Regions from separate parts of the Leptotrichia sp. oral taxon 215 str. W9775 genome, predicted to be linked through region 2. Evidence: riboswitches for the same ligand, from Rfam matches in the RefSeq annotation. Region 2 holds a riboswitch; the other holds the start of a gene.
The links. A riboswitch is a leader RNA that binds a small molecule or an ion and turns the genes downstream of it on or off. The one in region 2 is predicted to bind cobalamin.
Positions count from the first base shown of each region.

Region 1: another riboswitch for cobalamin. It lies ahead of HMPREF1984_RS10175 (uroporphyrinogen decarboxylase family protein); the one in region 2 lies ahead of HMPREF1984_RS01080 (energy-coupling factor ABC transporter permease).

Region 1 covers NZ_KI272874.1:1,421-12,209, reverse strand. The annotation lists gene HMPREF1984_RS10205 (S66 peptidase family protein) at 44-1,117, opposite strand; gene HMPREF1984_RS10200 (hypothetical protein) at 1,296-2,237, shown strand; gene HMPREF1984_RS10195 (uroporphyrinogen decarboxylase family protein) at 2,336-3,205, opposite strand; gene HMPREF1984_RS10190 (ASKHA domain-containing protein) at 3,247-5,079, opposite strand; gene HMPREF1984_RS10185 (methylcobamide:CoM methyltransferase MtbA) at 5,092-6,111, opposite strand; gene HMPREF1984_RS10180 (corrinoid protein) at 6,139-6,795, opposite strand; gene HMPREF1984_RS10175 (uroporphyrinogen decarboxylase family protein) at 6,885-7,955, opposite strand; cobalamin riboswitch at 8,120-8,298, opposite strand; gene HMPREF1984_RS10170 (GTP-binding protein) at 8,309-9,289, opposite strand; gene HMPREF1984_RS10165 (uroporphyrinogen decarboxylase family protein) at 9,319-10,440, opposite strand; gene HMPREF1984_RS10160 (hypothetical protein) at 10,686-10,789, opposite strand, start outside.
Region 2 covers NZ_KI272826.1:9,669-20,457, forward strand. The annotation lists gene cobK (precorrin-6A reductase) at 1-170, shown strand, start outside; gene pncB (nicotinate phosphoribosyltransferase) at 223-1,602, shown strand; gene cobS (adenosylcobinamide-GDP ribazoletransferase) at 1,658-2,386, shown strand; gene HMPREF1984_RS01065 (bifunctional precorrin-2 dehydrogenase/sirohydrochlorin ferrochelatase) at 2,423-2,908, shown strand; gene hemB (porphobilinogen synthase) at 2,908-3,879, shown strand; gene HMPREF1984_RS01075 (sirohydrochlorin cobaltochelatase) at 4,162-4,938, shown strand; cobalamin riboswitch at 5,056-5,239, shown strand; gene HMPREF1984_RS01080 (energy-coupling factor ABC transporter permease) at 5,425-6,132, shown strand; gene HMPREF1984_RS01085 (energy-coupling factor ABC transporter substrate-binding protein) at 6,132-6,434, shown strand; gene HMPREF1984_RS01090 (CbiQ family ECF transporter T component) at 6,421-7,113, shown strand; gene HMPREF1984_RS01095 (energy-coupling factor ABC transporter ATP-binding protein) at 7,106-7,912, shown strand; gene HMPREF1984_RS01100 (cobyrinate a,c-diamide synthase) at 7,909-9,252, shown strand; gene HMPREF1984_RS01105 (precorrin-8X methylmutase) at 9,490-10,134, shown strand; gene cbiD (cobalt-precorrin-5B (C(1))-methyltransferase CbiD) at 10,166-10,789, shown strand, end outside.

The DNA.
Region 1 (10,789 bases), on a different contig from region 2:
ATTCAAAAAAGTGGGAATAAAAAAGAAGATAGAGCTATCACTTTTACTCGCTAAAAAGAGGTTCATTAAAAATGAATTTTTTTTCAGAGTGTCTATATTCAATATTTACTCCATAAGGAAGAATACAACGTGGGTAGGCATGGCCAAAGTTTACATTGTAAACTATCGGAATGTCGGGATTATTTACAACTTTACATAGAATTTTTTTATATTCTTCGTAGTAAACTTCATTCTGAGGTTTTCCAATAATAATACCACCTAAGGAATCAAAATTGACTTTTTCTTTAAGTGTATTAAGCATCTTTTCGTATTCTTCAGGAGAAGATTTTCCTTCAGAAGTTTCAATAAACAGTATTTTATCCTTCCATTCTTCAGAAGATGGAAAGATATTATATTTTTCACATATTTCCTTCTGTTCCTTAAATCTGTGTCCCGAAATTATATTGTAAAGTGCTTCAAGACATCCTCCAAGTAGTTTACCGCTAAAATTTTCATTTCCCTGAAGCAGTTCAAATCCTTTAGTTTCCTTATGGGATATTCTAGGTACACCTATAGATTTTTCTGAAAAGTCAGTTCTTTCTTCGTACCATATGTCGCTTGAAGTTATTTCGTTTAAAGTGCTGCCTGTATAAATATTCCAGTATTTTTCAGTATAGGGAAGCATTTTGTTATCAGTTTCTGCAATGTCAGTCAGAAACGAAGGACCGTAAAAAGTCTGAAGACCTAGCCTATAAAACATCATATGATGTACTGAAGTATCAGAAAAACCGGTAAAGATTTTTGGATTTTCCAGTACTATTTTCTTAAATTCTTCATCTTCCATTAGGTAAGGAAAAATTTTAAATCCGTCAATTCCGCCAACAGCGCATAATATTCCATTAATATCAGGATTTTTAAAAGCTTCTTTTAAATCCTGTGCCCTTTTTTCAGGATGCTCTTCCGTATATTTTATACCTTTTAGGGAATTAGGCATAAAAATTACATTGAGTCCCATTTTTTTAAGACTTTCAGTTCCCATTTTTACCTTGTGTTTACAAAGATCTTCCCCCAATACCCCTCTTGAAAGACTGACTACAGCTATTGTGTCCCCTTTTTTAAGTTTTTTTGGTTTAACCATGGTTTTCTCCTTCCTGTCATATGCTTACAAGTTTTAAGGTGCAGTTTGACATTTTCCCATTCCGTTTTATTTAGATTTTTGTACATTATAGCATATGAATATAAGAAAAAAGAAATATAGTTAATGAAACAGGAAAATTATGGTATAATAAAAAAAAAAGATAGAGGTAGAAAAACTTATGAGTAGAGAGACAGAAAAAATGAACAAGGCACTTCAAAAATTTTTGGAAGCAAATACAACAGAAAAAACAACAGAAGATGAAATGGATAGCTTAATACAGGTCTTCATAAAAGAATACAATAAAATGAAAATGAATTTTGTACTTGATGCAAGAACTGCAAAAACATCAGATGATTTTTATGAACTTGCAAAAATGACAGAAGATTTATCCTTATCTCTTAAGTATGCAAAAAAATCCTTAAAACTGAATCCGGAAAATTTAGATGCCGCTTTTTTTATTGCAGAAATAGAAGCAGACAGTTATATTGACCTAATTGAAAGAACTGAAAAAATATTACAACATGGCGAAAAAATTATGATAGAAAAAGGATTTATGGATAAAGAAAATATTGGGAGTTTTTGGTTAATGGTTGAAACACGTCCATATATGAGAATAAAGTTTGAATATGCTAAATTTCTTAAGGAGTGTGGAATGTTATCAACTGCAATTTCTGAATGTGAAGACATGATAAAATTATGTAAAAATGATAATTTAGGAGTAAGACATACTCTAATGTATCTTTATGCGGTTACTGAAAACGATAAAAAAGCTGTTAGGCTTTACAAGAAGTTTAATTCTTTTGAAACTTCTCTGGTTCTTCCCCTTTCAATACTTTATTATAGAAAGAAAGATTTAAAGGAATCACTTAAATATCTGAAAGAACTTGAAGAAGGAAACAAGGACACGAAAAAATTTTTTAAATTAGTTTATGAAGGAAAAATAGATAATATTTTAGAAGAGATAAATGACTTTGGATATAGACCGGCTACAATAGAAGAACTTGCTATTTCCTTTGCTGAAAATAATGATCTGTTTAATTCAACAATGGGATATGTGGAATGGGCTTATAATCAGTTAAGAAAAAAAGTAAAAAAAACTGTTAAAATGAAGAAGAAATAATAAATAGATTTATAAACAGAATAAAAAAGACAGCGATGAAGAATTAAATCCTCTTCAGAACTGTCTTATTTATATATTTTTCTATATTTCATATATTTCTATTTAAGTCTCACTGCTTTGAATATACCGCTTTTCAGCTCATATTTAATATTTTTAATGCACATCTGGCCAGCAAAAGTTTCCTTTCCCACAAGAAATGCACACGCATCACTGTATCTCATGGAAGATGGAAGTTCCACATCAGTAAATTCAGCTTTTTCAGTACCAAGAAGAGCAAATGTTGTTTTAGGACATAGAAGAACCAGAGCTTTATCCTGAACTAAATCCTGCATTTTTTTCAAGTATTCATAAGTAAAATCTTCCACAACCTGTTCTGCCATTTTTGGACCGAGAATATTTACACCTCCTGACGAGTCAGCATAGCTTATCATGGTAACTCCACGTTTTAAAGCTTCTTCAATGTATTTTAATACATCATTTCCCAATCTCCAGAAGACTTCCTTCATAAGTTCAGGCTTTTTCCTCATTGCCTTGAAAATATGTACAGGATCAATAAGAACATTCATGACAGTAAAAGGTCCTGCCACATCAAGAACTACATTTTCACCTTTTTCCACAAGGATTCTGCAGGCTTCCAGAACTTCATAAATCCTTCCGGTTGAAAAGTCTATTTCTTTTAGTTCAAGTATTTCTTCAGGTTTCGTGCATATATATTCCTTTGCTCTTGGTACTGCCTTTTCATCACCATAATTTACAAGTCCGCCAATTGACTCGGCTTCAACTGTATGGCAGAAGGGAAGCTCGCAAAATGTAGCTTCATCATATTCTTTAATTGCAAGAGCTATTTCAGCCATTGTTTCCCTTTTCATATATGCATCAGGAAATTTCAGGTCAAGTTTTTTTGTCACATTTTCATTTATTCCGGCAGAATATTGAAAAGTGCAGTTAAAATCAATAATTTTAGGCATTTTTCTCTCCTTTCACAAAATTAATGGACACTGTCCCTGAGTTAATCTTTTATTTCAGGAAATATGAGGCAATCTGAAAAAAGCCTTTCATAGTCTTCAATAGCACCGAGTTCCATGTAATCCATATTTACTGCAAGCTCTTCCATTTCCTTCTTTACATCAGAAGACATTAATGCCATGTAGGCTCCCGCCTTTGAAGAATTTCCTACATATTCCAGTTTATCTCCAACTTCTTCTGGAAGAATACCTGTACCTGTGAGGCTGTCAGCCGGAAGATGAGCTCCAAATTGACCTGCAATCATTACTTTATCAAGCTCTGACATACTTATTCCCGCTTTTCTCAGAAGGGCGAGAAATCCTGAAAGAATAGCTCCTTTGGCAAGCTGTACCTGTCTTATGTCTCCCTGGGTAATAAGGATTTTTTCATTTTCATGATTATTTTTATCTGATGCTATTTTATCACATACTATAAATTCCCTTTTTTTACCGTTCAGCTGGATTAAGTCATATCTGGAATCTGTTTCAGGAAGTTTGTCTTTTTTTATAAAAGCTCCTTCTTTTTTTATAATTCCTGATTTAACGAGTTCCCTCACTGCCGCAAGAATTCCGCTTCCACAAATACCGACAGGATTTTTGTTGCCTATGGTTTTTATATTAACAAAACCGTTTACAATTTCAATATCTTCAATAGCCCCTTCAGAAGCCCTCATTCCCGAGCTTATGTTCATTCCTTCCAGAGCCGGACCTGCGGCACAGGAACAGCTTAAAAGTTTTCCTGCTTTTGAAAGTACTATTTCTCCATTTGTTCCAATGTCTATAAACAGGACATTTCCCTTTTTATGCTGCAAATCACACACATAAGCACCTGCAACAATATCTGCTCCTATGTAGGAAGATACTGAAGGAAGACAGTATAGACGTCCTTTTTTTGAGATTTTTATTCCTATTTCGCTGGCTAAAATATTTCTTGAGCCTGTAAAAATAGGTGCATATGGAGATTTTCCAATAGTTTTTGCACTGATTCCAAGAAGCATGTGCATCATAGTGCAGTTTGCTCCGACTGAAACTTCATAAATATATTTTTTTTCTATTCCTGTCTTGTGGCATACATCATCTATCATGTCATTTATTGAATCAACAATGGCAGTCTGAAGTTTATTTATTCCATCTTCAGGATTTTCTATCTCATAAGTTATTCTGGTAAGGACATCCAGCCCAAAATGTTTCTGTGCATTTATCATGGATGAATTTGCAAGCTGTTTTCCTGTATTCATATCTACAAGTTCGCATACAACAGTAGTAGTTCCTATATCAATTGCCACTCCAAAAATTTTATCTGCAGTATTTCCGGATTCAATACCTATAATTTCATCATTATATATTACTGCCGTATATTCCCCTTCAGAATATTCAATATCCAGTAAATTGTCTATACCGATACTTTTTTTCACTCCTGTAGCCTTTTTAAACTGTTCTTCAAGGGGAGTTTGATTTTTAAGGGAAGGTTTTTCAATATACACAGGAATTTTTTTAACATTTATGTTAAAGTCAAATTTAGGAGTGTATCCGGCCGTAAGGACTTTGTGTGCCCCTTCCTTCTGAAAAAGTTCAACAGAAATATCTGCATCAGGTTTTACAAGACAGGATAGCCTTATTCCATTTTTCAGTTCATTTTCACTTATAAGTTTTTTTTCAGTAACGGTAGGCTCTTCAATATCACCTTCCAAAATTTTTACACGGCATTTTCCACATGTTCCCTTTCCGTTGCACGGGTTGTCAATAAAAAAGCCTTCCCTTAATAAAATTTCCAGTAAAGTTTCTCCGTTGCTATATAAAATTTCCTTATCATTTCCAACAATTTTTATTTTAGGCATCAGGGTCACCTCTTACTCTATTTCCTGTTTTACAGCCTTCAGGATAGACTGTATATTTGCAATTGGGGATTTAGTTCCAAGCCCACAGGCAGGGGAAATAATATCTGAACCGCTTTTAATACATGTTTTAGCCATTGCTTCAACCTGGCTTTCTGAAGCAAATTCAAGGACATATGTACTGACATTTCCCATTATTACCCTGTTTCCCAGATGTTCTTTTGCCTTTTTTATTGATACAATTGAATCAAAACTGAGGGCATCACTCTTCACCTTTGCAACTTCATTATATACATTCTTCATCTGACCGCAGATATGGACAATTGTTCCAACACTTTTATCTTTTATTCCGTCAAGGAGCATATTTATGTACTTTACTACAAATTCTTCAAAAAATTTTGGTCCTAAAATCTCCCCTGTTCCGCTTGGATCAGAGATAACTATCGTATCTGCCCCTGCCTCAATCTGTGCATTTGCAAATTCTATAATTTCTTCTGTTATAAATTTCATATATTCATGGACAGTTTCGTTGTCTTTTCTCATACTTTTATAAAAATTTGAAGGTTCAATTACTGAACTTGCAACACTTATAGGACCTGTAATATTCCCGATAATTGGTGCATTGAGATTTTTTGATTTTATAATTTTTATGGCATCAAGTACAACTTTTGCCCTTCCCTTTGTTAAATCAAGTTTATGCAGTTTTTTCCAGTCCTTTACCGAATCAAATGCATATCCTGTAACATGAGGTTCAAAAATTTTACTTCCCATAGTAACCTTGGCTCCCATTGCTTCTGCTTCTATTGTCATGCAGAAGGGAACTCCAACATTTTCAAAACATTTATTTTCATAACTGGCAATTGCAAGATTTGCCATCATTTCAGGATTTAAATGAGCTTCAGGCCATGTTATTCCTGCCACATCCATTAATTCGGCAGTAATCATGTTCATCATACCGCCGGGGCATATACATGGCGGTCTGTCTATCTTTTCATTTTTCAATGCCTTTGCCAGTCTTTCCTTTTCATTGAGCATAATATCAATCCTCTTTTTATATAATATTTAACTTATCCCTGCCAGTCTTTTTGCAAGTTTTACTGCTCCAACCGCATTGGCAGAATATCCGTCTGCTCCAATTTCATTTGCATATTTCTGGGATATAGGGCTTCCTCCGACCATAACCTTTACATTGTCTCTAATACCTTTTTCCTTTAATTTTTCTATAACTATACGCATTCCATCCATAGTTGTAGTCATAAGTGTTGACATGCATATCAACGATGCCCCCACTTCAATAGCCTTATCCACAAAGTTATCAAGAGGAACGTCCCTTCCAAGATCGTACATTTCAAATCCGGCAGTATCAAGCATTATTTTAACAAGGTTTTTCCCTATGTCGTGAGTATCCCCTTCAACAACTCCTATAACTATTTTCAGTTTTTCCCCTTTATTTTCTTCCACAGGAAGATGAGGTTTTAATATATCAATACCTGAATACATTGCATCTGAGCAAAGAAGAAGATCTGTAACGAAGTATTCTTCCTCATCGTATAAGTCACTTGCTTTATTCATTCCATCTACAAGCCCTTCCATTATACCGTCAAGTGCAGGATATCCTGATTCCACATATTCATTTGCCACATCTACAACTTCTTCATCTTCCATTTCAACAACACATTCTGATAATTTTTCCAGCAATTCTTCTTTTGATTTAGCCATTTTAATTCCTCCCTATTTTTTAAGTAATGTTTCTAAATTCAGTTAAATATCAGCAGTTTAAACTTATTTTATTATTTAATTATTTTCAATTATTCCCAGTTTGATGGATTTATAGGGAATTTTCCGTATTTTCTGGAGGCATTCATAAATGCATCAAGATTTTCCAGAGGAATATTTCCATTTAAATCACATCCTGTACATAAAATATATCCGTTTTTGCTGTCATAAGCTTCTTTTATACAGTGTTTTACAGCCTTATCAACATTTTCAAGAGTCCCAAGTATCATAGTTTCCACAGGATCCACATTTCCTACAAGAGGCATGTAAGGTTGAATAAGTTCCTTTGCAAATCCTATCGGTACCCTGTTATCTATACTTATCATGTCAGGTTTAGTTTTCAGCATTTCAGGAATAATTTTCTTAGTGTCTCCGCAAATGTGGTAACATACCATTCCTTTGTGGTCATGTATGTTTTCCATAAGCTCTATTGTATATGGAAGTACAAATTCCCTGTAATCTTTAGGTGAAATTATAGATCCTGAAGCTATCGGTTCACAAAATAATATCATGGAACCTACATTGACAAATTCATTATGAACTTCCTTCAATGCATCAGTACATAGACGCATAAGTTTATGTACATCTTCCCCTCTTTTTCTGAGAGCCTTTAAAAGCTTTTCTACGGGATATATGCTGGCAACAGCAGTAAGCGGACCTGATATAAGAGTTCCGGTAGGAACTTCCTTTCCCATTCTGTCAATCAGAATTTTTGCACATTCAAGATGCAGCTGGAAATCCTTGCTGTTTTTCAGTTTTACCTTTTCAAAATCAAGCTGGTCAATATCTGCCAAATCCTTTAAAACATGGTCGACTATTGCAGGAACTGCATCTTCCGGGTCACTCATTTTACTTCCAAGGCTTTTTCCTACAGTATGAAGACCATATTCAGCAATAAGAACGTCGTTTCCAAATCTGTTATATGCTTCAATCTGGCATTTTGCCTCATTTTCTGCAGTAGATCTCTTTTCCTTGTGAGTCATTCCTGCACATTTTCCTGACATTGAGCATATAAGTGGCATTGCAAGTATTCTGTCCATATCACCTCCGGTCAGAAAACCTCCAAGTCTTTCCATCGGTGTCATTTGATCATTTCTGTTCATGTAAAATTCCTTCTATAATAAGTTGTAATATCAAATTTTATAATTTTTATTATTATTTACTGTCCTTCTGCCTGCAAGATGAAATTTCTGAAATATTATGATTAAATAATAAAAAAATGGACAAAAATAGACAATTAATCAAATCTATTTTTCCCCACCGAAAAATTTGTATTAAATTATATAGCAGGTCTCCTGACTTAACTTCTTCCTTAAATCTCACCTTCCCCGGAAAGAGTGGTTATTGAGATTTTCGTCCATAATACAGTAGAGTGAGCTGTTCCGGATTCAAACCGGATTCCCTTTTCAATATTGTAAAAATATCACTATATAAAAATATGAAATTGTATATGTTATTACTTTAAAAAATATTTTTCTATCTTATTTCTTTTAAGGTTGCTTCCTATTAATATTACATTTCCTGATTTATCACCTGAATCAAAGTTTGGTAAATTTTCCATTTTCATCTTATCAAAATTAAATGAAGACAGATTACTGTCAAAATGCCAGTATCTAAAGTTTTCTGAGCTTTCTTCAGAATCTGAAGGGATAATTCCCTTTGCCCTTATAACTTTACCAAAATATCCTTCGGCAATTTTTTCCTTTAATTCTTCCATATCTTTTTCAGAAAAACTCTTTATATTGCTGAAAGATACAGATTCAAAAATATTGTCTGCAGGATGATGATGATGTTCATCTGAAGAATGTGTTTTATCAGAATTATCAGTTTCTCTAGCTTTTACTATATTTTTTCTAGATTCTTCAAGGATGGCTTCTATTTCTTCACTTGTAATTTTTCTCCAGTCTTCCTTGAAAATAGATGCTTCCGGATTTATCTCCCTCATTTTAAGTATAATTCTGTCGATAGCGTCGCTTTCCACTTCCTCAATATTGCTGAACATTATAATGCTTGCATTTTCAATCTGGTCAACATAAAAGTTTCCAAAATCTTCAAGACAGTCTTCGAAACTTTCAATATCAACTATCACTATTTTGTCTGATATTTCAATACCATATTCCCTGTTAAAAAAGTTACATACCTTCAAAATATCTGACAGCTGTGCAACTCCAGAAGGTTCTATAATTATCCTTTCGGGAGAAAATTCATCCATAATTGCTCTGATTGATTCCCTGAAATCAGTAACAAGGCTGCAGCATATACATCCTGAATTTATTTCCCTGACAGGAATATTTCCCTGTATCAGTTTCTTATCGAGTCCTATTTTTCCAAATTCATTTTCGATAATAACGGTTTTTCCTTTATTTCCTGATATATATTTATTTATGAATGTAGTTTTTCCTGCTCCAAGAAATCCTGAAATTATTTGTATTATCATTAGTCCGGTTTTCCTCCAATTTTAAACTTTTATTCTTCTTCCTGTATTCCTTTGGGCATCTGCCCCAGTTTTGCCCCTCTTCCGTATTTTCTTGCGGCATATATGAATGCATCTACGTTTTCTTCAGGAGTTCCAATAGGCAGCTGGCAGCCTGTGGCCAGAATAAATCCTTTTGGACTATCTGCACATTTTTTTATGCATTCTTTACATGAATTAATTACATCATCAATTGTTCCGTAAAGCATAACATCTACAGGAGGAACATTTCCTGCTATCTGCATCCTGTCTCCAACTGTAAGTTTTACTTCGTGCAGGTCTTCACAGTTATCCACACTGAAGAAAAAAAGTCCTGCATCAGCTAAATCAGTCCATATTTTGTTAGTTTTTCCACAAATGTGGGAACCTGGCTTCCTTCCCATAATTTTGTAAATTCCTTCTATCATTTTTTTAATATATGGTAAGGAAAATTCATCAAACTGGGATTTGCTTATAACATCCATACATGACACAGGATCAGAAAAACTTGTTCCTACAGCACCTATTTCCTCCTTGAAAACTTCAAACCATCTCAATGAATTTCTAGTGCAGAATTCCAATAATTTATGAAGATTTTCAGGATCTTTTCTTGTATCTTTAAGTAAAGATTCAATAGGTCTTATAGACACAGCAGTAGAAATAGGACCTGCAGACCGTGTTGTTATATTCATATCCGGAAATTTATCCTTCAGCCTTTTTGCAGTTTCCAGAATAGATGAAAGAGTCTTATCCTTTCGAGGATCAATTTCTTTAAGACTGGCCATATCCTTATAATCCTTAAGTATGTGGTCTTCCACATAATCAATACCATTTTTAGGATAGTGAAGCTTGGAACCTACGGTAGCACCAAGAGTTCTCAGGGTAAGCCCTACAGATAGGTTGTCTATTCCAAATCTTGTACGCATTGCTTCAATGATTTTAATTCTTGTTTCAAAGTCACTGTTGTAGTCTGTGCTGGTATATCCAAAAATATTTGCCATTGCATAATCGGGGGCATGTAACATAAATGGAAGATAGTCCACCTCCTGTCCTGCATTGTAAGCTTTTGTCCTTTCAAGAGTTGTCATTTCATCCTTCTGATTTTTCATTAATTTTTTTAATTCAGCATAATCCATAACTTATCACCTGTCTTTAATAGTTATTTAAGTGTCGCAAGTTAAAAATTTATTTTGTTATATTTATATTTTACCTCGATTTTTTCAAAGTATGTCATAGTATTTTTTTATGCTTAATTCAAATTTCAAATATGCAGAAAAGCTATTTTTAAAGAATTTAAGAAATGTAAATAGATAGGAAAATATACACTATTGTACTGCACCTCCTATCTTGTGTTCAAGATTTTGGGTACAGTACACCTTTTTTATTCTGCATAAGTATTACATCTGTTAAACCATCCCTGAAGCCATTTTTTCTCATTTTTTGAAGGATCTGAGTTATTTACTCTACGTTGAAGTACAAATTTTG
Region 2 (10,789 bases):
ATCTTATAACAAAGGAAAGTGGAGCAACAGGGGGAGAAATTGAAAAAATTGAAGCCTGCAGAGAGTACGGTACAACAGTCCTTGTAGTGAAAAGACCTTATGTAAATTACGGAAAAGTTTACAATGAAATTAATGAACTGATAGAAGATGTGAAAAATAAAGTATTGTAACAGAAAATGTAAGTGAATACAGGATAATATAAAATACAGAATGAGGTTACTTATGGACAGATTTTTTAAATTTCTAAATTCAGACAGATATCAGTATGCTGAAAGTGAAATATACCTGAAAAACAATATGCATAATCAGACTGCTGTTTTTGATGTATTTTTACGTACCAAAAATGAAAATGACTGTGCCATAGTTTATGGAATATCTGATGTGCTGGAACTCATAGAAATACTGAATGAAACATCCTACAAAGATAGAAAAAAATATTTGTCAGAATTATCAGATAATGAAGATTTTATAGAATATATGGCTAATATGAAGTTTACAGGTTCAATCAGGGGAGTAAAGGAAGGGGAAATTATTTTTTCAAATGAACCAATTCTTACAATTACAGCACCCCTAATTCAGGGGAAAATTCTGGAAACGCCAATTCTGAATATACTAAACTATCAGATTCTTACAGCAACGGTAACATCAAAAATTGTACAGGCGGCAGGTGGCAGGGATGTACTGTTTTTCGGAACAAGGAGAGTACCGGGCTTTGAAGCTGCAATGTCTATGACAAAGGCCTGTTACGTGACAGGATGCATATCCCATTCAAATATTATGGGGGAATATTTCTATAATTTAAAAAGCACCGGAACTATGACACATGGATTTATTCAAAGTTTTGGTATGGATAAAGATTCAGAATACAGGGCATTTGACCAGTTTATAAAAACATACAGCCATAAAAAATATCCTTTAGTAATGCTAGTTGACACATATGACACAATGAAAAGTGGTATAACAGCCGCAATAAGGGCATTCAGGGATAATGGAATAAATGACGGATACGAAGGAATGTATGGAATCAGGATAGATTCAGGAAATCTGGAAGAATTATCAAAAAAATGCAGGAAAATTTTAAATGAAAATGGATTTTTCAAGGCAAAAATAATTCTCACAGGAGGGCTTGACGAACAAAGAATAAAAGAACTTATAGAAAATGGAGCAGAAGTTGATGTGTTTGGTGTAGGAGATGCCATTGCACTGCCTGAAAAGGAAATAAGCACAGTGTATAAAATGTCTAAAATTGATGAAACTGATGTAATGAAAATTTCTGATGAAGAGCAGAAAACTTCGTTGCCTGGAAGCAAGGAACTGTACAGAATTTATGAAAATAATGACTTTACGGATGTTATAATGCTTGAAAAAGAAACACCGGAAGGAAAAAATGTAAAAAAACTTACAGTTGACTACATAAAAAATGGAGAAAAAATTGAGGAAAACTGCCGATTATTAGGATTGGAGGAAGCTAAAAAGTACTATAAGGATAATTTGCTATACCTTCAAAAAATATACAGTGAAAAAGAAAAAAGAAACAGGGTAAAGCTTTCAGAAAATTTGAAAAAATTGAAGGAAGACCTTATAAAAAGTAAAAAAAGTTGATATTTAACTGATATGTTTTTATAATATAGAAAGAATAAGTTAGAAGGAAAGTAAAATGATAAAAGGATTTATAATTTTATTACAGTTTATGACAAGGATTCCTGTTCCTGTAAAAGTTGAATATGATGAGGAAAAACTCGGGAGAGCAGTAAAGTTTTTCCCTCTGGCAGGATTGATAATAGGGCTTTTTCTGTTTGCAGTAAACTTTCTTGCCGGAAAAGTTATAGATAACAGGCAGATTACTGCAGTAATTATAATAATGGCAGAAATATTGATAACAGGCCTTATACATATTGATGGTCTGGCAGATACTGCCGACGGGCTTTTCAGCTATGCAGATAAGGAAAGAATGCTGGAAATTATGAAGGATTCGAGAATAGGGACAAATGGAACGGTGGCACTTATACTGTATTTTCTGGTAAAGGCCGTGTTTCTTGCGGCAGTGAACCCGGAATACATTCTTCTTTATCCTGTAATTTCAAGAATGGCCACATCAATAAATGCAGGGCTGGGGGAATACGCCAGAAAGAAGGGTATGAGTAACGGGATAATTGAGAAAAATGGGAAAAAGGATGCGGCTGTTTCTATCGCTATAACAGCGGTACTATCCTTTGGAATATTGAGATTGAAGGGGCTGATTGTTTTAGCATTGGCGATACTTTTCATACTTTTTTTCATGGAAAATGTAAAAAGAAAAATAGGTGGAATAACCGGGGATACAATGGGAGCATCCCTTGAACTTACTGCAATATTAGTTCTGTTTGCAGGAATAATATTGAAATAATATATAAAAATAAAAAATTAGGAGAAGGAGAGGATTATGTTTTTTCCATTATTTGTAAATATTGAGAATAAAGAAGTATTAATTATTGGCGGGGGAAAAATAGGTGGAAGGAAAGCACAGACTTTAAGGGAATATGGGGGAAATGTTACTGTGTATTCTGAAAAAGTTACAGAAGAAACAATACTGGCAGATGAAAATATAAAAGTAGTAAATAAAAATGTATCACACGATGAGGGAGAAATAAAGGAACTTGTAAAAAAATATTTTCTTGTGGTGGCGGCTACAGATGATACTGAATTAAACGACAGGATATCGCATGCGTGCATGTGTGAAAATATACTTGTAAACAATGTTTCTTCAAAAACTGAAATGAATGCCATGTTTACGGCAGTTGTGAAAAACGATGAATTTCAGATAGGAATAGGTTCTTACGGAAAAAGCTGCAGAAGATCAAAGGCTTTAAAGGGAAAAGTACAGGAGCTTATAGATGAAATTTCAAAAACAGAAAAAGAGGTTGAATAATGTATAAAAGACATAGAAAATTGAGAAATAGCAGTGCAATAAGAAATTTAGTCAAAAATATTTATCTTGAAAAAGGAGATTTGATATATCCTATTTTTATTGAAGAAGGGGAAAATATAAAAAGAGAAATTAATTCGATGCCCGGAATTTTCAGATATTCCATTGACAGAATTGATGAAGAGCTGGAAGAACTGAAAAAACTCGGAATAAGCTCCATATTATTATTTGGGGTACCTTTACATAAGGATGAGTGTGCTACGGAAGGATATAATGAAAATGGGGTTATTCAGAATGCAATAAGATATATAAAAAAGAAATATCCTGAATTTTTAGTAATTGGTGATGTATGCTGCTGTGAATATACAAGTCATGGCCATTGCGGAATACTTGATGAAAAAGGAAATGTGAAAAATGATGAAACTCTGGAAGTGCTGTCAAAAATAGCATTGTCCTATGCAAAGGCAGGTGTGGATATAGTTGCACCTTCAGATATGATGGACGGAAGAGTGAGAAAAATATCGGAAGTTCTTTCAGAAAATGGATTTAATAATATTCCGATTATGTGTTATTCTGTAAAATATTCATCTTCATTTTATGGGCCTTTCAGGGAAGCGGCAGGTTCAGCACCAAAATTTGGAGACAGAAAGTCCTATCAGATGGATTTCAGATATTCAGGAGATGCACTGAGTGAAGTGGAAGCTGATCTCATGCAGGGGGCTGACATGGTAATAATAAAGCCTGCAATGGCTTATCTGGATATACTTTATAAAATTAAGGAAAATTTTGGAGTTCCTGTTATAGCCTACAGTGTTTCAGGAGAATATTCCATGATAAAGGCTGCGGCAATTAATGGCTGGATAGATGAAAAAAGTATAGTCATGGAACAGATGTATGCTTTTAAAAGGGCAGGAGCAAATGCAGTAATAACGTATTTTGCAAAGGATGTGGCACGATATCTTGATGAGGGATAATTTTTAAAAATCAATATATAGGAGATGAAAAAACTATATTTATTTCATTTATTATAATTTTACTTATCTAAAACAGTCATTCATTAAGAAAAAATCAAAAACTCGCCAAAGGCTCAGACATTGATTTTTTCTAAATTCATTTTCTGTTTTGTATTGTAAAATTCTAAATAATTCATAAATATAGTTTTTTATTTATATAGATTTTTATAAAATAAATAGTACTTGTATATGTTTTGAAAATAAAATATAATAAAATTAAAATAATATCTGGAAGGAGGCTGCATGGTAATTTGTGCAGGAGAAAATATGGGAAAAGCGATTCTTGTAACGAGTTTTGGGACTTCACATAGGGATACGAGGGAAAAATGTCTTGATGTGATAGAAAATAAAGTAAAGGAAAAATATGGACAGGAAAAGGTTGAAAGAGCCTACACTTCAGGGATTATAAGAAGGATAATAGAAAAAAGGGAAGGAATTCATATATATGATCAGAAGGAAGGTCTGGAAGCTTTGAAAAACAAGGGATATAATGAGATAATAACAATGTCTCTGCATATTCTTGGAGGAATTGAATATTCCAAACTGGATGACAGCTATGGGAAAGTAACAGAACCTCTTTTAAAGGCAGAAGAAGATTATCTGAAGATTGTAAATAATGAGGAATTCAACAATTTAGAAGGAAACGACGCAATCGTATTTATGGGACATGGAACAGAAAGTGCCGCAGACAGTACATATCAGAAATTGCAGGAGGAATATATAAAAGCTGGGAAAAATAACATTTTTGTGGCGACAGTTGAAGGTGAAGTGACTATTGAAGACATTATTGAAAAGCTGAAAACAGGAAATTATAAAAAAATATTATTAAAACCTTTTATGATAGTGGCAGGCGATCACGCTAAAAATGACATGGCTTCAGATGAGGAAGACTCGTGGAAAACAATGCTTAAAAATGAAGGTTATGAAGTGACAGCATTATTAAAGGGAATGGGTGAGTATGAGTTTATTCAGGATATGTTCATGGATAAACTGGAAAAAGTATATAAAAATAAAAATTAGATAGATTTAAAACAAGTTACAAATTTATTTTTAATTTATTTTTACTGGTATTTTACTGGCTTGAATACTTGTATATTAAAAAAAATATTACTCTTGACAAATTTAAAAAAGTATTATACGATTAATGAAATTATAGGTGTTTTTAAAACTTAATAAGGAAATCGGTTAAAATCCGGTACAGCCCCCACTACTGTGAAACAGACGAAAGTACAAAAAACCACTGAAACATTGTGTATGTTTTGGGAAGGGTACGAGTAGGATGAAGTTAGTCAGGAGAATTGCCTAATAATTTTTATATGAGATTTTCTGGGAAGGGAAGATTTAATATGCATCAATAAAAATAAATCAGCAGTGATTTATTTCGTGAAATAATATTATTTTGTAATATAAGATAATATTATTGATTTTGACGTGTATTGACTTCGGCTTTGGCTGATTTTTTTTTAAGCTCATCTAATAATCAAATACATCATGGGAGGAGAAAAAATGAAAAAGAAAACGTTATCAGTTTTAGTCTTGACAGGGCTGCTGTTAGTAGGAGTAAATGGTTATTCAATGCACATTATGGAAGGTTTTTTACCTTTAAACTGGGTTCTGGTATGGTTTGCTGTGTGTATTCCATTCTGGATTATAGGAATAAAGAAACTTCAGGCTGTTTCTAAAGGAAGTGTACAGGATAAAATGACACTTGCATTGGCAGGAGCATTTATATTTGTACTGTCAGCATTGAAAATTCCGTCAGTTACAGGAAGTTCATCACATCCAACGGGAGTAGGGCTTTCAGCTATACTGTACGGACCTTTTGTGACATCAATTCTAGGGACAATTGTATTAATATTTCAGGCGGGACTGCTTGCACATGGAGGGTTTACAACTCTTGGAGCAAATGCATTTTCAATGGCGGTAGCAGGACCTGTTGTATCATATTTAATTTATAAGGCACTTGCTAAAAAGAATAGGGGAGCTGCAATATTCCTTGCCGCGGCAATAGGAGATCTTGCCACATATGTAGTTACATCTTTTCAGCTGGCATTTGCATATCCGTCACCTGAAGGCGGAGTAATCGCTTCATTTATTAAATTTGGAACAGTGTTTGCAGTAACTCAGATTCCTCTTGCAGTGATTGAAGGACTTCTCACAAATGTAGTAATGAACATACTTGAAAAATATAACGTAAAAGGGGTGGAAGCATAATGTCGGAAAACAAAAAGAAAAGTGTATTTAAAAAGAATCTTATTTTAATGCTTGTAATATTTTTAATAGGAGTTGCTCCTTTACTTTTTATAAAATCTGAATTTGGTGGATCTGACGGTGAAGGGGAAGAAGTAATAAAAACAATAAAACCTGATTATGAGCCATGGGCTAACAGTTTAATAGAACTGCCTGGAAGTGAAACTGAAAGTCTGCTGTTTGCACTGCAGGCGGCAATAGGTGCAGGAGTCATAGGATATGTGTTAGGTTATTTCAAAGGTGAAAGAAAAAATGCTGATAGATAAAATATCCTACACAAATCCCTTAAAAGATATAAACCCCGGAATAAAATTTATATTATCAATGACAACTTTAATATTTTTACTTTATACTGGAAGTAAAACAGTATTTATTTTTAATTTAATACTGTTTAATTTACTTCTCCTGTTTGCTGTGAAGGTGAAAATAGGTGATTTGTTAAAGCTGAATTTTATTCCGGCTTTATTTATTTTAACAACTGTAGTTTCACTGCTGCTGATAAAGGCAGACATATGGACGTTTCTGTTACGTTCATTTTCTTCAATAGCAGTAGTGTATTTTCTAATCTGTTCTACACCTGTCATAGATTTGGACTATATATTTGAAAAACTGAGATTCCCAAAAATATTCAGGGAAATGTTTTTATTGATTTACAGATATATATTTCTATTATTTGACAATAAGGAAAAACTACAGAATGCACAGGAAGTAAGGCTTGGATACAGCAATTTTAAAAATGGCATGAAGTCATTTCCAATGCTTGTAGTTGCCATATTGAAAAAAACATATTACTATAACATGAATTCTATAAAGGCTGTAGAATCAAGAATGGGAAAGGAATTTATCTTTTCCCGCCGAAAATATAAAAAAATTGGATTTGAAATAATTTTTGTATTAATAATATTTGCAATAAACTTATATCTGGTGGTAAAATATAATGCTTAGACTTGAAAATATAACTTTTTCATATGATGAAGAAACAGAAGCCCTGAAGGATGTTACTTTGAATATAGAAAAAGGTAAGAAAACATTATTTCTTGGGGAAAATGGCTCAGGAAAATCAACATTATTTTTAATAATGAACGGACTTTTAAAGGCACAGGAAGGAAATGTGTATTTTGAAGGTGAAAAGATAAAATACAGGAAAAAAAATCTGGAAGAACTAAGAAGGAAAGTAGGGATAATTTTTCAGGATCCTGAAATACAGATATTTGCCCCTTTAGTTTTTCAGGAAGTGGCGTATGGGCCTGAAAATCTTGGTTATTCTCCAGAGAAGGTGGAAGAAAAGGTAAACAGGGCAATGAAGGAAATAAATATAGAAGATTTGAAGGACAGACCTTGCCATCATTTGAGCTATGGGCAGAAAAAAAGAGTTTCGATAGCTGCAATTACAGCAATGGAACCGGAACTTCTTATTCTTGATGAGCCTACTGCATGGCTTGATTCTAAAAATACAAAAAGAGTATCGGAAATTCTGGATAATTTTTCTAAAGCAGGGAAAACAATGGTAGTATCAACACATGATACGGATTTTGCCTATGAATTTGCTGATTATATCTATGTCCTTGATAAAGGAAAAATTGTCAGGCAAGGAAATAGGGACGAAGTTTTTGAGGATTTTGAATTTTTAAAAAAATTAAATTTAAATATTCCAAATATACTGAAAATAAAAAGTTACCTCAAGTATAGAAATCTTGACGAAAACGAATATTATAAATTTCTGGAGGAAAAAAACTTGTTATGAAAAAAATACTCATATCAGGAACAATGAGCGGCAGCGGAAAAACTACAGTAAGTAGTATACTGATGTCAGCATTTCCAAATGTGGCCCCCTTTAAAGTGGGGCCTGACTATATAGATCCTGGATATCATGAACTTTTTACAGGAAATAAATCTCATAATCTGGATGCCTTCATGTTTGATGAGAAAACGTTGAAACATATATTTGATATGGGCTCAGAAGGCAAAAGCATAGCAATAACTGAGGGGGTTATGGGACTTTACGACGGAATTGGCCATGAAAAGGATAATTTCAGTACTGCACATCTGTCAAGAATTCTTGATATTCCAATAATTCTTGTAGTTAATGCAAAAGGGATTTCTACAAGTATTGCGGCAGAAATTCTTGGATTTAAATTATTTGATAAAAATGTTAAAATAAAGGGAGTTATTTTAAATAATGTTTCTTCTGAAAAATTGTATTTAAACTTGAAGGAAGCGGTAGAAAAATACACAGGAATTGAATGTGTAGGATATTTGCCTAGAAATGAAAAGCTTTCTGTGGAAAGCAGGCATCTGGGATTGAAGCAGGCTTTTGAACTGAAAGGCTCAAAAGAACTCGAAGAAAAAAAACAGCTTTTTAAGGAAATTGCGGAAAAATGTCTGGATTTAGAAAGAATATATGAAATAGCTGAAGAATTTGAAATTAAAGACAGTATGGCCAGCTTTGAGCCAATAAAGGATTTAAAGGATAAATATAAGGGGAAACGAGTAGGAATTGCTAAGGATGGGGCATTTTCATTTTATTATGAGTCTAATCTGGAACTGATGAAGTTTTCAGGATTGGAAATAGTGGAATTTAGCCCTGTAAAAGATAAAAAAATACCGGAAAACCTTGATATGATTTATCTTGGGGGAGGTTATCCTGAACTTTACTGGAAAGAGCTTACTGAAAATGTTTCCATGAAGGAAAGTATAAGACAGGCTTACGAACAGGGAATAAAAATTTATGCAGAATGTGGAGGATTTATTTATCTGGCAGACAGGCTGAATTTACTTGACGGAAACAGTGGAGATTTTTGTGGTCTGATAGATGTGGAAATTTCAATGAGAAACAGGCTTAACATTGGAAGATTCGGATATATAAATATAGAAACTGAAAATGGAATTTACACGAAGGGGCATGAATTTCATTATTCGGAAGTTTCTGAAGATAATGAAAAAGATAAATTTTACAAAATAGAAAAAAATGATGGAAGAAACTGGACTTGTGGATATAGGAAAAAAAGCCTGCTGGCAGGCTATCCACATATTTCTTTCTATTCAAATATAGAATTCTTCAAATATTTAATAGAGGAATTGTAACAAAAACTTATTAAGAAAATAAAAAACGATATTTATTCACTTTACAAAATTTTACTTATTTAAAACAGTCATTTATTAAGAAAAATCATAAACTCGCCTAAAGGTTCAGACAATGATTTTTTCTAATATTCATTTCCTGTTTTATCATTGTAAAATTTTGAATAAATTCATAAATATCATTTTCTATATTATAATAAATTTTCTTAAATATAAATAACAGGAGGAATATAAGAAATTATGTCATACATTAAGGATCCTAAGGGTATAGAAGTAAGAAGTTTTGAAATAATAACAGAAGGACTGGGAAACAGGGCAGATCATTTTGCTGAAAATGAAAAACCTATTGTAAAAAGGCTTGTACATACAACAGGGGATTTTGGATATGCTGATATTACGGAATTTCATAATGATGCGGTAAATTGTGCCATGAAGGCGATAGAATCAGGATGTAAAATATACTGTGATACAAATATGATTGTAACAGGACTTAATAAAATGGGGCTTGCAAAATTCGGGTGTTCAGCATATTGTCTTGTAAATGATGAGGAAGTGGCTAAAGAAGCCAAGGAAAGAGGAATTACAAGATCAATGGTTGGAATAGAGAAAGCTGTAAAAGACAAGGATACGAAAATATTTCTGATAGGAAATGCACCGACAGCACTGTTTAAACTTCTTGAAGAAATAAGCAAGGAAGGTGTGGAAAAACCTCAACTGATTGCAGGAGTTCCTGTGGGATTTGTCGGATGTCCTGAATCAAAGGCGGCACTTTCAGACTATGATGTTCCCTTTATAAGAACGAATGGAACAAAAGGGGGAAGTACAGTGGCTGTAGCAGTTCTGCACGGAATATTGTATCAGATGTTTGAAAGGGACAGATATTAGAAACGGGATAGAAAGGGAAGGATGAAATTAAATGGATGAATACCTCTATTTTCGTGGCAAAAAGCTAAGATATGGCTATACTACCGGAAGTTCAGCAACGGCGGCCACAAAGGCGGCACTGATGTATCTTCTAGATGACAGTAAACACGATATACCTGAAGTGACAATTAAACTTCCCTCAGGAGATTCCCTTACAATTAATGTAAATTCATTGGAAAAAAAGGAAAATAGCGTGCTGGCGTCTGTTATAAAAGACGGAGGGGATGATCCTGATGTTACCCATGGGCTGGAAATTTATTCAAAGGTGAGCTTACGGAATGATTCAAAAATAAATATTTTTGGTGGAACAGGAGTGGGAAAAGTTACTAAAAAAGGGCTTCCTGTCGCACCAGGAAATTCAGCGATAAATCCTGTTCCTTTAAAAATGATAAGGGAAACAGTGGAAGAGATGCTACCTGAAGGATTGGGGGCAGATGTGGAAATATCTGTGCCTAAGGGGGAAGAAACTGCAAAAAAGACGTTAAATGCAAAACTGGGAATTATTGGTGGGATATCAATACTGGGAACAACTGGAATAGTGAAGCCCATGTCGGAAGAATCGTGGAAGGCTTCCCTTGCAATAGAGCTTAAAATGGCACTTGAAAACGCTGGAAAC